2 regions of the Arthrobacter sp. G119Y2 genome follow, and region 2 is predicted to be linked to the other one. Evidence: riboswitches for the same ligand, from Rfam matches in the RefSeq annotation. Region 2 holds a riboswitch; the other holds the start of a gene.
What was found. A riboswitch is a leader RNA that binds a small molecule or an ion and turns the genes downstream of it on or off. The one in region 2 is predicted to bind guanidine.

Region 1: it holds a riboswitch for guanidine, as region 2 does, so the genes downstream of both, WKB88_RS09455 (DMT family transporter) here and WKB88_RS03780 (DMT family transporter) in region 2, are expected to answer to the same signal.

What each region holds. Positions count from the first base shown of each region.
Region 1 covers NZ_JBBPFS010000004.1:40,604-48,393, reverse strand. The annotation lists gene WKB88_RS09475 (hypothetical protein) at 1-335, opposite strand, end outside; gene WKB88_RS09470 (GAP family protein) at 542-1,429, opposite strand; gene WKB88_RS09465 (amino acid permease) at 1,539-2,999, opposite strand; gene WKB88_RS09460 (DMT family transporter) at 3,163-3,546, opposite strand; gene WKB88_RS09455 (DMT family transporter) at 3,549-3,863, opposite strand; guanidine-III (ykkC-III) riboswitch at 3,874-3,938, opposite strand; gene WKB88_RS09450 (MFS transporter) at 4,055-5,503, opposite strand; gene WKB88_RS09445 (LysR family transcriptional regulator) at 5,709-6,560, shown strand; gene WKB88_RS09440 (LacI family DNA-binding transcriptional regulator) at 6,640-7,692, opposite strand.
Region 2 covers NZ_JBBPFS010000002.1:14,760-22,549, forward strand. The annotation lists gene WKB88_RS03740 (class I SAM-dependent methyltransferase) at 1-310, shown strand, start outside; gene WKB88_RS03745 (LLM class flavin-dependent oxidoreductase) at 377-1,303, shown strand; gene WKB88_RS03750 (sulfite exporter TauE/SafE family protein) at 1,340-2,251, opposite strand; gene WKB88_RS03755 (rhodanese-like domain-containing protein) at 2,256-2,840, opposite strand; gene WKB88_RS03760 (MBL fold metallo-hydrolase) at 2,871-4,268, opposite strand; gene WKB88_RS03765 (metal-sensitive transcriptional regulator) at 4,703-4,939, shown strand; gene WKB88_RS03770 (DUF305 domain-containing protein) at 5,055-5,699, opposite strand; gene WKB88_RS03775 (hypothetical protein) at 5,769-6,302, opposite strand; guanidine-III (ykkC-III) riboswitch at 6,358-6,428, shown strand; gene WKB88_RS03780 (DMT family transporter) at 6,439-6,753, shown strand; gene WKB88_RS03785 (hypothetical protein) at 6,970-7,440, shown strand; gene WKB88_RS03790 (hypothetical protein) at 7,440-7,790, shown strand, end outside.

The sequences.
Region 1 (7,790 bases), on a different contig from region 2:
TTGCGCGGAACCAGACGGATAACCGGTGCCAGCTCGGAGAAACCGGGACGAACCGAATCGCCTGCAGCAGCCTTGGTGCTTTCAGGACGGTTCGCAACCAGATAAAAAACGGAAACTACGGCCACCAGTAGGGAGATGAGGGTTACGACACCGAGGCCGTACAGAGCCAGCAGTGCGTAGAAAGGCGATTCGAAGAGGCTGGCAATAAAATTGGCACTGCCGAGCAGCAGCCACAACCAGAACGCCGCCACGAGAACCAGCATGGTCCGCCCGCGGCGAAAGAGCATTGCGGATTTTTTCCGTGCAAAAGGCACTTCTTGAGACTCCCCGCCCATTTTTACTCCCCCAGCTACCGGACCCACCCAGCAGGTCCTCAAGCAGATGATAGCCCCTTTTATACCGAACGATGTCTAACGGTGCGCTGAAACGTGCTGTGTCGCGTTTTACCCGTGGGACGAAATACGGCTGGCAGGGCCGCTGCCGCCAAGGGCGTGGCCGCCAACGACGGTGGAGACGGCTGTCCCAAAAGGCGGCGCGGCGGTTATCCGCTGAGGGCGGGCCCGACAGTGTTGATGATCAGGATGACACCCAGAATTCCAGTCACCCAGGAGAGGGTGTTTGTAGACGTCCGGGTCAGAAAGCCGTCCAGCCTTCTCAGGATCGGGTCCACCCGCCGGGACGCGGTGAGGCGTGCAGCCAGAAGGATGAGTGCCGGCATGACCATGAGCGTGCAGTAGGCGGCGAGGACGAAACCGGGCAGCGGCCACGCCATAGCAGAGGTGCTGATCAAGCCGATCGCACCCAGATACGGAAGCATGGTCGCGAGTTCCAGAGTGGCAGCCGCCAGCGCCAAACCGACCAGGGCCGCACTTCCGCCCCGCCGGGAGTCGGTCCCCACTGCCTTCAGCCGCCAGCGCGACAATCGGCCCGCAGGAACGGCACCGGCGACACTGGCAGCACTGGTCCCGGCACTGGCAGCACTGGTCCCGGCACTGGCAGCACTGGAACTGGAACTGGAACTGGAACTGGAACTAGTACCGGCACCGGAACCGGCGAAACTTTCGCCCTCCTGCCGGTCAGCGGTGACAGGCACCTGGACTTGTAACCGCGAGGCCTTTTCCTGTTTTGCCTTGGCCTCGAGCTGGAAGCTCCAAGCCAGCAGCGCTGCGCCGGCAACCAGCAGAAGCACCGAGAATCCGCGCGATTGGAAAAGCCCGCCGTAATTCTCGATCACAAACCCGGCGCCAAACAGGATGGCCAGCCCGGCGGCGAAGTAGAAGACGGCCACAGTCGCCAGGAACAGCAGTATCCTTCCGGGACGCAGCCTGCCCGGTGCCAGCAACAGCCAGACCGGAATGAGCAGGGTTCCAAAGCTCGTGGAATCCACGAGGGCGAGTACGGCCAAAGCACCAAAATGAGCGGGATCCATGGCCCCAACGGTAGAAGACCGTGCCGCCGTCGTCGTCGGCCGAAAGGAGGACGTCCCACAGAAGCGGTCGTCCAAAGGAACGGCCCCGGCGCCGGGCAGGGGCTGGCAGTTAGGCGGCCTCGGGTGCCGGCGGCGCCAGGCGCGGGCTGCTGGGATTCAGCAGCGAATGACGCCGCCCGTAGAACCAGTAGATGATCAGCCCAATCACGAGCCAGACGCCGAAGCGCAGCCATGTCTCCCAGTGCAGCTGCAGCATAAGGAACCCGGAGGAGAGAACGCCAAATGCCGGAATCCACGGCATCAGCGGCAGGCGGAACTCCCTGGGCGCATCGGGCTGGCGGCGGCGCAGGACGATGACTGCCACGCAGACCACCACAAACGCAGCGAGGATGCCGATGTTTGTCAGATCGGCCACGGCGCGGATGGGGAAGACGCCCGCGAGCAGGGCGGAAGCAATGCCGGCGATCCAGGTCACGCGCTGCGGAGTGCCGTGGCGGTCGGTCCCGGCGAACCAGCTCGGCAGCAGGCCGTCGCGGCTCATGGAAAACCAGACCCGGGTGACACCGAGCAGGAAGGTGAGCATGACGGTCAGGATGGAGAGCACGGCGAAGGCCGAAATCACGGTGGCGATGACGGGCAACCCGACGGACTGGAACGCAGACGCGAAGCCTGCGGTGGGGCTGATTTCGGTGTAGTTCTGCATGCCCGTCAACACCAGTGTGGCCAGGACATACAGCACCATGGCCACGGCCAGCGACAGCAGGATTGCCTTGGGCATGTGCTTCTTGCCGTCGGTTGCCTCCTCCGCTGCCGTGCTCATGGCGTCATAGCCGAACACCGCGAAAAACACCGTGGCGGCACCTGTGAAGACCACGCCGAAGCCGTTGGGCAGGAAGGGTGTGTAGTTCTCTACGTTCACGAAAAAGAACCCGAGACCCACGATGAAGAGGATGAGCAGCACCTTCAGCCCCACGGCCACGAGCTCGAACCGGCCGAAGGTCTTGGTGCCGCGGCTGAGAATCCACGTGATGAAGAGGCAGACCACCAGAGCGGGAAGGTTCACGACCCCGCCCTCCACGGTATCGCCGGTGCCCTGCATCCAGGCCGGCACGTCGATGCCGATTCCGGCCATGAACTCGGTGAAATAGCCGGAAATGCCAATGGCGACCACGGCAACGATGGCGGTGTATTCCAACAGCAGATCCCAGCCGATGAACCAGCCGATGATCTCCCCAAGCGCCACATACCCGTAGGTGTACGCGGAACCGGCCCGGGGAACCATGCCGGCAAATTCTGCATAGGACAATGCCGCAGCCGCACTCGCCAGGCCGGCGATGAGGAAGGAGATCAGCACGCCGGGCCCGACGCCGGGAGCATCAGCGCCGCCGTTGGCCACCAGGCCGGCGAGGGTGAAGATGCCGATGCCGATGATGCCGCCGACGCCGATGGCGGTCAGTTGCCATAGGCCGAGGCTTTTGAAGAGTTTGCTGCCGGTTTTTTCGTCTTCCACCTCGTCAATGGGCTTGCGCCGGAAGAGGGAGGTGGAGGACGAGCTTTCTGCCGTGGCCATGGAAGGCTCCGATCGTCGCTGCCGGTTTACCTGAGGTGTGCCGGAGTTCGTTTTCACTCCGGCATCCAGAGCAGTATCGTCCCGCCTGAACTCCTTGGAAAGCCCTGGCGGCAAAAAGCCGGCCTTGGCACGCCCCGCCGGCAAAGGCCGCCCCTAGAAGCCGCTAGTGCCCGCTTTCCTGATCCTGTGCGGAGGCGCTGCGGTTGGAGCTGTCCCGTCCCTCACCGGATGGCGAATCCACGAACTTCAGTCCGACCACACAGCCGATGATTCCCGTCAGGAAAAGGATCTTCAGCAGCCCGGGCTGTTCATTGCCGAAGATCATGGCATAGGCCACGGTCAGAACCGCACCCAGGCCCGTCCAGACTGCGTAGGCAGTGGAGATGGGAATGAAGTTCATGGCGTACGAAAGACCCACCATGGAAAGGGCCCCGGCGGCAAGGAAGATCAGGGACGGAAGGAGAACGGTAAAGCCTGCCGAGGCGTCGAGGGCGGTTGCCCAGACGGCTTCCAGGACGGCGCTGAGGAGAAGGATGATCCACGGCATGCTTAGCCCACCAACTTTAGGCCGACAACGCAGCCCACCACGCCGAGCAGCAGCAGGACCTTAATGACCGTGGCTTTCTCGCCGCCGAACACCATCGCGTAGGCGGCGGTCAGAACGGCCCCGATACCCACCCACACGGCATAAGCGGTGCCCACAGGTATGGACTGCATGGCAACGGCAAGGCCGGCCATGCTCAGGACAATCCCCGCCGCGAAGATGACCGTGGGCCAGAGACGCCGGAAGTTCTCCGATTTGCCGAGCGCTGTTGCCCAGACCGCCTCCAGCATGCCGGAGAAAACAAGGATGACCCATGCCATGACACATTCCTTTGGCCAGTCTTGTCGCTGTCCGGGTACTGAACCGTCGTCCGGAGACCGGGATCCGGTCTTGATCTCCTACGGTAGCAAATCCGGAACGGGCCTGCCGGTGCCGCTGACTGCCGGTGCTTGTGCCCGTGCCGTCTGCCGGCGGGCGCATCAGCAGTTCAACGGCTCAGCGATCAAGCGGATCAGGCCTGCTGCCTCCGGCTCTCGGCGATGCCCCGTGGCCGCAGAGGTGACCGCAGGCGCAGCCGTGAAGGCAACCGCAGCCGCAGGTTTCCCTGCCGTGCCAGGATGAGGCCGATGACGGCGGCAGCCAGTGCGGGGACCGCCCCGGCGACGAAAATAGCGCCCTGCGGTTCGAGAACTTCGGCCAGCCAGCCGGTGAGTGGTCCGCCGACTGCCTGTCCGCCAATCAGAACCATGATGTACAGGCTCATGACCCGCCCGCGGATGACTACCGCCGTCGTCGACTGCACGAGCTGATTGGCGCTCGTAATGAACTGCATGGAACAGAATCCGGCCACGATCATGACCGCGCCGAAGACCGGAAGGGACGGCGAAAAGGCGGACGCAGCCAGAGCGATGGCGAAGGTGGCCGCGCTGACGATGACGGTCCGAAGCCGCAGCGTCCGGCGCCGCGTCGACGCCACCGCACCGGCCAACGCTCCGGTGGCCACCAGGGTATTCAGGAGTCCGAAGCCGTTGGCGCCGCTGTGGAAGACCTCGTCCGCGAAAGCCGCCATCAGAACAGGGGTACTCAGGGCAAAGACCGATACGAAGGCGCACATGGCCATCGGCCAGAACACGGTGGGCGTGGTGCGGGCATACCGCGCTCCTTCCCGGAGCATCCCCTTGGTGCGGGGCGCGGGTTCGGTCCGGAAAAGCTGATCGGTGCGAAGCCGTCCGAGCATGAACACCGTGAAGCTGCAGGCGGCTGCGTTGATGGCGAAGGCCCACCCTCCGCCGACGGCGCCGATCATGACGCCGGCCACTGCCGGCCCCACCATGGCGCCGAGCTGGAAGACCGAGGAGCTCACACTCAGGGCGTTGCGCAGGTGCTTAGGCCCCACCATTTCATGGACGAAAACCTGCCGTGCCGGCTGGTCAATCACGGTCACCATGCCCAGCGCCAGCGCCACAAGGTAGACATGCCACACCTGAACCGCGCCGGTCAGCGCAAGCACCGCAAGGGCAAGGGCCAGGACGGCGGCGGCAGACTGGCTCACCATCAGCAGGATCCGCTTGGAATGCCGGTCAGCGATGATTCCGCCCAGGGGTCCGAGCAGCAGGGTCGGCAGGAACTGGAAGGCGGTGGTGATACCGACGGCGGTGACGCTTCCGGAAAGCTCCAGAACAAGCCAGTCCTGGGCAATGCGCTGCATCCAGATGGCCACCACGGCCACGAGGTGCGCGGCGGTGAAGAGCCGGAAGTTCAGGATCCGCAGCGAGGCAAAGGTGTCCCGCCACGGCACGCGCTCTGAAGGCGAAGCAGCGGGGGCGGGAGTGGCCTGAGCCGGAGAAGCAACGGGGGTGGGAGGGGCCTGAGCAGGAGAAGTCTGAGCAAGAGAAGTCTGGGCCGGTGCGGGATGCGGGGAGGCGGACCGTTGGGAAGAGGGCTGTGGTGAAGGAGGCAGCGGGGAGGGTTTCTGCGGTGACGGGTGTACCAAGGAACGTCCTGTGAGCGAAGCGGCGGGTGCGGTGAGGAGGAATGAGGACCTCAGCCTAGTTCGGGACAGCAGCGAATAGAGGGAGTATGCTCCCTATCAACCTCATTGCACTTTGTAATAGGCGCGGGCGGTTTTGCTGCGGTCGGAGATGAATGCGTCAACCGGAGGAACGATGTATGAGCCCGCACAGCTGCTGAGTTTTCTGACTGTGGCGGAAACCCTGAGTTTCACGGGAGCCGCAGCCCGGTTGAACCTGGCCCAGCCCACCGTCAGCCAGCACGTGCGCAAGCTGGAAGCCGCGTGCGGCCGGATCCTCCTGGAGCGTGACACGCAAACGGTGCGCCTGACCGACAACGGCGACGCCATGGCCGGTTTTGCCCGGAACATCCTGGCCGCACATCAGAGCGCGGAATCGTATTTCTCCGGTTCGGCCATGCGGGGCCGGATCCGCTTCGGCAGCGCGGACGACCTGTCCCTGACCCGGCTGCCGGATATTCTGCGCCGCTTCCGCCGGCTGTATCCGCAGATTAATCTCGAGTTGACCGTGAGCCAGAGCGACCGCCTCCACCGCCGGCTGCAGGCCGGACAGCTCGACCTGGTGTTTATCAAAACCGCAGCCAACTCTGATCAGGGAACGGATGTTCGTCGTGACCGGTTTGTCTGGGTCGGGCTCAAGGAGACAGTCCTGGAACCGGGTGCTCCGGTTCCGCTCGTTGCCTACCCGCATCCGAGTCTGAGCCGGCGGTTCGCGATCGAGGCGCTGGAAGCCGCCGGCCGGACCTGGCGGGTCACCTGCAACACGCGCGAGGTTAACGGGATCCTGGCGGCAACCCGTGCCGGGATTGGCCTGTCAGTGCTGCCTTCCTCCCTGGTTCCGGCCGATCTGGAGAAAGTAGGCAGACGGCTGGACCTTCCTCCGCTCGGCGAAGTGGACTTCACCCTGATGAGTAATCCGCTGGCCAACCGGGACGTGGTGGATGTGCTCGCCGCCGCCATCGCTGACAACGTGGAGGCCGGAGTCTAGGAAGATCCGGGCGACAGGCGGAAGACCCGGGCGCCGGGGAAAAGGCGGTGGCGAGGCGCCCCGCTGTACTCAGGTACGGCTAGGAAACGTCCGTGCTCCGGCGCAGAATAACGTGGCCTTCAGCCACGTAGGGCTCTGTCGAAGAATCCTCCGCGAGTACGAGGGCGACCGCCTCGCTGCCCAGACTGGACAGCGGCAGCTGCGCCGTGGTCAGTGCAGGAGTGAAATCACGAAGGGTTTCGATGTCGTCAAAACCGGCGACTGCAACATCCTCGGGAATGCGCAGCGCATGCTCGCGCAGGCCGGCGATGGCTCCAATGGCCATCACATCGCTGGCTGCAAACACGCAGACGGCGGGGCGGCCCCCGGGACCCCCGGCCAGTTCGCCCGCCAGCGCGACGGCCGCCTCGTAACCGCCGTCGCGGTTGAACCCGGTCCGTCGAACCTCCGCGGGCTCCAGGCCTGCCTGCCTCAGGCCCTCCTGGAAGCCGGCCACGCGTTCGTCGGAGGTGAGCAGGCCCTCGGGGCCTGCCAGGATGAGGAAGCGGTGGTGGCCGGCACCGGCCAGATCCGCAGCAAGCCGAAGGCTGAGCTCACGGTTGGGCACCGGGACGGTGCGGAAGCCGTCCTCGGCCACAGATCCCACCAGAGGCTGGCCGATCACCGCCACCTTGCCGCCGTTGGTACGGTAGCGCCGCAGCTCGGCGAGCAGGAGTTCATTTTCTTGGGCGGCTTCCGGGGCGTTAAAACGCGTTCCGGCGATCACGATCGCATCCGCACGGCGTGCGGCAAAAGCGGCGACGGCGCGGTGCTCGCTGGCCGGTCCGCCGCCCGTGCTTGCCAGCAGGACCACCTTCTGCTGGTCCTGTACGGCCTCCTGGACGCCGCGGGCAATGGTGGAAAAGTACGGGTCCGCAATGTCGTGAAGGATCAGTCCCAGCATCCCGCTGTTCTTTTTCGCCAGGCCCTGGGCCTGTGCATTGGCGATGTAGCCGAGCTCCACCGCTGACGCCCTGACCCGTTCGGAAATGGCATCGCCGGGACGGCGGCTGGAGCCGTTGAGCACGCGGGAGGCGGTGGCGAGGGAAACCCCGGCATGGCGGGCAACTTCATACAAGGTGCTAGCGGGCACGTTTCCTCCACTGTAGTCAGGGGGCAATTATGGCACCCCCGGGAAAGTGCTTGCCAGAAGCTAGGGGCTGGGGCAGGATGGACCCATTCCGGAATGCG
Region 2 (7,790 bases):
GGCCTTTGAAACGCGCAATCCCGCGGCGGAAGCCTGGCGGAACTGGACGACGGCGGGCCGGAGCACCGGGCAGGGGCCGGTCCGCACGGAAGTGCGCCGCGACGGTGACCTGGTCACCCACACCGACCACTGGATCCGGGACGGCAGCTCCCGGACCACAACGGAAACCCTGAGATTTCCTTCCCGGGAAGACATCCTGACGGGCCTGGAATCGGCAGGGCTGACGGTCGACCGCACTTGGGGCGACTGGGACCGGCGTCCGGTCAGCGCGGATTGCCCGGAATGGATCTTCCTGACCCACCCGGTGTAGCTCCGCCGCAGCGGTTTACACTGGGCTCCCTCAGCCGCCACCTGCCGAGCTTCCGAGGAGCACACCATGCCCGACTACGGCCGCGACCTGCTGTTTGGTTCGTTCATTACGCCGGCGGCCGCCCCTCCCCGCCGGGCTGTGGAAATGACTGTCGCAACGGAGTCTTCGGGGTTGGACCTGGCTACCTTCCAGGACCACCCGTACCAGCCGCGGTTCCTGGACACATGGACTCTGCTGTCCTATGCGGCTGCCCGCACCGAGCGGATTACGCTGGCCACCAACGTGCTGAACCTGCCGCTGCGCCAGCCCGTGATTGTGGCCCGCAGCGCCGCCAGCTTGGACCTGCTCAGCGGCGGCAGGTTTGAACTGGGGCTCGGCGCCGGAGCTTTTTGGGACGCCATTGTGGCCGGCGGGGGAGAGCGGCTGGAACCCGGGGATGCCGTCACCGGACTTGCGGAAGCGATCAGCATCATCCGGGGCATCTGGGACGAGGCCGAACGCACCCCGCTGCGGGTGGACGGAAAGATTCACCGGGCGCACGGGGCCAAGCGCGGGCCGGCGCCGGCGCACGGCGTCGGCATCTGGATCGGCGCCTACAAACCCCGCATGCTCCGGCTTACGGGGGAAACGGGGGACGGATGGGTGCCGACGCTGAGCTATTTGCCGGGCGGCCCGGCCGATTTGGCAGCGATGAACGAGGCAATTGACGACGCCGCCGCAGCAGCAGGCAGGGATCCCGCCGTCGTGCGCCGGCTGCTGAACATCAACGGCAGCTTCTCCGCCGCCGGTGGCGGCCTGCTCCAGGGACCTCCCGGTCAGTGGGCGCGGGAATTGGCGGATATCGCCCTGGCCCACGGCATTTCCGGGTTTCTCCTCGGCACCGACAGTGCGGAGGATCTGGCCCGCTTCGGGCGTGAGGTGGCGCCGCAGGTGCGGGAGCTGGTCGCCGCTGCCCGGAGAAGGGAGGGAACAGCGAAGCCCGCCCCGGCATAGCCGAGGCGGGCTCCAATCTGCGGCCGGAACTCCCTGTTAGGAAGAGGCCTGTTCTGAGGTACGTTCGGCGGGGCTGGGGACCTTCGGAGAAGCCAGCACCTTGCGCAGCGGGCAGGCCGGAACGAAGAACCAGCACACCACTGCGGCTGCGGCGATCACTCCGGCGCCAACCCCAACCACGGCGTTGGCAGGGGAAGGCAGCTCTTGGACCAGGACAAAGACGCCCATGAGCAGCACAAAGATTCCGAAGCCCTTGCGCAGGGCTGCCTCGGGAATGCGTCCGGCGAGGCGGGCTCCAATGAATGACCCGAGGATGGCGGCAGCGGTGACCCCGCCGACAAGTGCCCAGTCGAGGCTGACGCTGGTGAGGTAACCGCCGAGCCCGGCGAAGGACTTCATGGCGATGACAACCAGCGAGGTGCCCACTGCAACGGGCATGGACAGGCCGCCGAGAAGCGCCAGTGCGGGCACTACGAGGAAACCGCCTCCGGCACCGACCAGCCCAGTGACGAGGCCAACGACGAGGCCTTCGAGGATGACCTTGCCAACGGGCAGGTCATTGTTGTGGGCCGCCGCCGACACGTCCTTGCGGCCGCGGATCATGGCTAGGGAGGTGGCAACCATCATCAGGGCGAAGGCGATCATCAGAATGGTTCCGGGAATGTGCCCGCCGAGGAGGCCGCCGCCAAAGGCACCGGCCATGCCGGCGGCACCGAAGATGAGTCCGGTGCGCCACTTTACGCGCCCCTTGCGGGCATGGGTGACGGCGCTGACGGCGGAGGTGACGCCGACAACGAAGAGCGATGCGGCGATGGCCTCCTTGGGGTTCATCCCCGCAACGTAGGTCAGGATCGGAACCGTGAGAATGGACCCGCCGCCGCCGAGCAGACCGAGCGAGAGGCCGATGAGTACCGATAGCAGGAGGGTCGCAACGAGGGTGGCGGTCATGGGGCTAACTCTTCACGGCGGGCAGCTGGGCAATAACGGACTCACGGGTGGGTTCGTTGGCCGTCTTGTTCCACGGCATCGCGGACAGTGCCTTGCCCATGGCGCAGGTGTTGCTGGCTGCGGAGAAGGTCAGCCCGGCACCGACAAATCCGGCAACGGTGCGGATCTTCGGGGACAGGAATTTTCCGCCCGCCAGTCCGGCAATCACGAGGGAGCCGGCCGCCATGCGTACCTGGCGCTCCAGCTCCCAGCGCTTGGTCCCTTCGACGGTCTCGCCTCCGGCCTGATGGAACGCGGGCACGCCGCCGACCAGAACGTGGGCGTCGTTGAAGCCGACGCCGGCGAGGTTCTTCCTGGCTTCGGAGGCACGGACACCTGACTGGCAGACGAGCACCACTTTGGTGTCCAGCTTCGCGGCGAGTTCATCGGTGTGTTCAGCCAGCAGGGGAAGCGGCACATTGTAGGAGCCCTTGATGTGCAGGGTCTCGAATTCGGCGGCAGAACGGACGTCCAGCACCACGACGTCGTCGCCGGAGGAGATCCAGCCCTTGAGGTCTTCGGGGATTACGGTCTGCGGGGTGTTGTTCATGGGGTTCTTTTCTGTCGGAGGATTGGCGGGTTAGGCGTTCTGCTGCCGGTTCCAGGCATCCCAGCCCGCGTAGCTGCCTTCGAGTTCGACGACGTCGAATCCGGCACGGCGCAGGGCCGAGGCCGCCACGGAGTTGCGGACACCGGACTGGCAGTAGGTGACGATGGTCCCGTCTGCCGGCAGCTGGTCGGTGTGCCACAGCACGCGTCCGGCACTGAGCTGTGCGGAACCGGGCACATGGCCGGCGGCATGTTCGGTCTTGTTGCGGACGTCCAGCACCAGTGCCGCGTCGAAGCTTTCCAGCTCCGCCGGGGAAATGGTGCGGGGCGTGGAGACCGGCAGCCCGTCGAGTGTGGTCAGGTATCCCGTGACCCCGTCGATGCCTACGCGGACCAGGTGGTCCCACATGTCCATGGCTGTTTCCCGGTCCCCGGCCAGCAGGATCACCGGTCGGTCATCCTGATCGGGGTCCAGCGCCCAGGCCCCGAAGCTGGCGAACTTGGTGCCGGCGGGGATATTCACAGCCCCCTGCACCGTGCCCTCATGGACCAGGTTGTGGGAACGGGTGTCCACCAGTGAGATTTCGTCGGCTGCCAGACGGGCGGCAACTGTTTCCACCGGGATTTCGGCGAGCGGCGTGCGCTCTCCCATCACAGCGGGGCCCTGGCGGTTCTGGCGCTTCATCCGGCCAAAGTAGGCATGTGCATCGGGCTGTCCGTCGAGCAGCGCGTCGATGAATCCTGCCTCGTCGTCTGCGGCAAGGAACGGGCCCCACCAGGCGAACTTGCGTTCGTAGCCCACGGTGGAGGAGGGGAGGGCGCCCAGCGCCTTCCCGCATGCACTGCCCGATCCGTGGCCCGGGAAGACCTGAACATAGTCAGGCAGGGTCAGGAACTTCTCTTTCAGGGAGACGAACAGATCGTGAGCTCCGTCGAAGCGGGTATCGACGCCGCCTGCGGCCTCGTCCAGCAGGTCGGGGCGGCCCAGATCTCCGGAGAATACAAAGTCTCCGGAGAGGAGGTAGCCGGGGCTGTCGCTGAAGGCACCGTCGGTGATCAGGAAGGACAGGTGTTCCGGCGTGTGCCCGGGGGTGTGCAGCGCCTTGACGGTGATGTTGCCCAGCGTGATCGCGGACTGGTCGAAGAGGCGCTCGCCGTCGAAGCCGTACTGCCAGTCTTCGCCGCCTGCGCCCGAAACGTAGATCTGCGCGCCGGTGGCAGCGGCAAGCTCACGCGTGCCGGAGAGGTAGTCGGCGTGGATGTGCGTTTCAGTGACGGCAACGATCTTCATGCCGTTGGCGGCAGCGAGCCGGCGGTACACCTCGATGTCGCGGCGGGCGTCCACCACCAGGGCTTCGCCCTTGGCCTGGCAGCCGATGAGGTAGCTGGCCTGGGCGAGGTCCTCGTCATAGATGCGTTCGAGAAGCATTTGTCTCCTTGGATTCGAATAGTGATACCCGGAGGGGTACGGGGTTTCCCTGTGCCGTCATGCCTCCGGTGCATGACGGCTACTTCGGTTAGCGACCGAGAAGCCGCGTCAGCCAGCCCTTTGACGGGGAGGCCTTTGGCGCGTTCGGATCGCAGGTGCAGCGCTCGGCGCGGGGGATATGGGCCATGACCTGCTGGACATGCTGTCCGCATCCGGCCCACGTCATCTTCCGGCACTTGCGGCAGGGAACTGCGCGGCACATGTGTTTCTCCTCTGGTGCAGGTGGCTGGCGGCGTTCATCCGCCGCTTCGAGTCTGGCACATACCCCCGGGGGTATTCAAATCGGCCTTTGCCGTGCTTGAATAAACCCCCTGGGGTATAACATTGGAGAACATCTACCGAGGAGGGCCACCGTGCACCTGGAGTCAGACGACATGAAACCAGCCATCAACAGGCTCAAGCGGGCCAGCGGGCAGCTCAATGCCGTCATCCGCATGCTGGAAGAGGGCACCGACTGCAAGGCCGTGGTTACGCAGCTCGCGGCAGCGTCCAAGGCCATTGACCGTGCGGGATTCTCCATCATTGCCACCGGTCTCGAGCAGTGCCTCGCCAACGAGGACTCCACGGCCGACCGCGCCGACATGGAAAAACTCTTCCTCACGCTCGCCTAGCCCGGATCTGCCTAGGGAACCATCCCCTTAACACCATGGGCGGCGGGGCCGGAACTCCGGCCCCGCCGCCCACCGGTGCAGGGGTCAGTCGTCCAACCCGAGCGGTTGGCGGTGCCTAGAGGGCTGCGAGCAGCTTGCCCATTTCTGTTATTTCGGCCTGCTGCGTGCTGATTACGGTGCCGGCCAGCTCCAGGGCTTCCGGATTGCGGCCGCCCTCAAGCTCGTCCCGGGCCATGCTGACGGCGCCCTCGTGGTGGGCCGTCATGGACTCCAGGAACATCCGCGATGCGTCAGCGCCCCGGGCCTCTTTGAGCCGGGACAGCTGCTCTTCACTCAGCATTCCCTCCATGGTGTCCACGGACCCCGTGTGCTGGTGCCCCTGCATGCCGTCGGCCGGCTCCGCGGGTTCTCCCCAGCTCTCCAGCCAGCGGGTCATTGTCTCGATTTCCGGCCCCTGGGCGTCCTTGATCCCGCTGGCCAGATCCACGATCTCAGGGCTGAGGCCGTCCTTGGCGAGCATCATGTTGCTCATCTCGACCGCCTGCTGATGGTGCGGGATCATCATTTGAGCAAAAATCGTGTCGGCATCATTATGGTTTGCGGCAGCGGAATCCGGAGCAGCGGTCTCCGCTGCGCTGGAGTCCGCTGATCCGGAGGCTGCGTCACCGGTACCGCTTTGTCCGCATCCGGCCAGAACCAGGGCGGCGGCGAGGGCGAGCGCGGACAAGGCATGCGGGGGCTGGGATGTATGGCGTTTCATTGGATAAATCCTTCAATACTCAGGTTGTGGGTGCATTGGCTGCTGTGCGCTGTCCAAAGGACGCGGATTTTACGTGCGGCTGATGCAGAGCTGAGTGAGTGAAGGGCACGGGGCCGGGCGGAACGCCCGGGGCAGTGTGGGGGGACCCCTGTTGGCCAGCGAGAAGGCAGGCGCGCACCCTGAAGGAGTGCGCAGTGCGAATGCACCCATGATGACCAGTGCGAGCATGCACATGCCGAAGGCCGCTTCGTCGGCGCAGCTGCCTGCGCAGCCGGGCATGGAGTCATGATCCGCGGCTGCGGCGCCGATGAGGGCGGCCGGTGCCGGAAGGTGCCCGGTTCCCGGAGATGCCGCGGCAGGTCCGGCTGCTGTGCTGCCCACCGCCACAGTCCCGTGGTGGGAAGGGGCTCCAAATCCGCCCACCCAGATATGCATGGTGAGGAGCCCGGCAATGACGGCGGATAAACCGAGGAGCGATAAAACGGCGCGCGGGGTAGCTGAGGCGGCACCTGATGTACGGCCTGCTGCCACCACTGCACTCACCAGCCTTGTCTGCTTCGGTTCCCTGCTGCTCGTTCCCCGCTGTCCGATCAGCGTAGCCACGGTCAGATACCTCACCAAATTCGACCCGGGCCGTGCGGCGTGAGAGCTTTAAGGCAGAGCCTCGCTATCACAGTGAGCCTCCCGGACGATGGGTGCCGTACCCGGTGTGCGACAAGACGGCCCATTGGAGATTCCCATGTCATGGATCATTCTTGTCATATCCGGTGTGCTGGAAGCTGTTTGGGCAACTGCCCTGGGCAAATCCGACGGCTTCAGCAAAGTCGGACCGACCTTGGTGTTCATCCCGTCGCTGCTGGCCAGCATGGCCGGCCTTGCGTATGCGATGAGGGACCTGCCCACCGGCACGGCCTATGCGGTCTGGGTGGGAATTGGCGCAGCGTTGACCGTTGTTTATGCAATGGTGACCGGTGCTGAGGCGTCATCCTTGCTGAAGGTCGTGTTCCTCATGATGATCGTCGGCGGGGTCGTGGGACTGAAACTCAGCCACTAGCTGTACTGAGACAGGACAACCAGCCCCGCAGCCGTGAGTACGGCTGATCAATTCACCGAGAAATGAAACCGGCCCGTGCCGGGCATAGCTGCGAAAACTCTCGCAAGTCCCCCAACTTTCGCAATGCCCGGCCGCGGGCCGGTCGTTTCATAATACATGATCGGAACATGTTCCGAACTAGCCCGGTGAGGGGAATCAGGTACATTGAGGATTCCCATGGATGAGCAGCTGCGCCAAACCGCCAAAGACGCTTTTGACCGTCTCCGATTGCCCGAGCGCATCACCCTTGAATCGCTGATTCGGCACGTTGAAGAACTCCGCGGACGCAGAATAGTGATAGTTGAGAGTGAAAAGCTCACCGGAAAGAAAATCTGCGGCCTCTGGATTCCGCGGGAACAGGTGGACGTGGTTTACCACTCGGTCACCAGGGGAATGCTGCACCGGCAGCAGATGATTCTCCACGAACTTTCACACATGATCCTTCGTCACGATGAATACGAAGGTGCCACCTGGCAGGGCATAAAGATTTTTCAGGAATTATCGGGCGAGGTGGTTGCCAAAGCCCTGGCCCGGGGCGATTTCCGGTCCGATCTGGAAGCAACTGCCGAACATCTGGCCGACCTCCTGGCGGCCGCAATCCGGGAATCCACCCAAGAGATTTTCAGATACGAGGCATACTTCGAATGATGAGCCTGCTCGTGGCGACCTTCATGTGGTTGCTGGTCCTGACCCTTTCCCTCCGCGCCCGTGCCCGCCGGGACAACTCCATGCTGAAGGCTGCGGTGGTCATCGCGGCGTCGCTGACCACCAACATCAACGAGGTGTATCTGTGGGCGGCGGAACATTCCCCCTGGGCTAATGGACTGGACCTCGTCTCCAACATCCTGCTCATTCTTGGTATTTTCTACCTGTCCCGCGCCATAACCCTCGGCGCCACCGCCGGCAGCAGCCGGGGCGGAGGAGGGAGATGGGGCCGGGTCGGCGCCGTGGTCACGATTGCCGTCATGGTGGTGAGCTTCGCCCGGATCGACAACCCG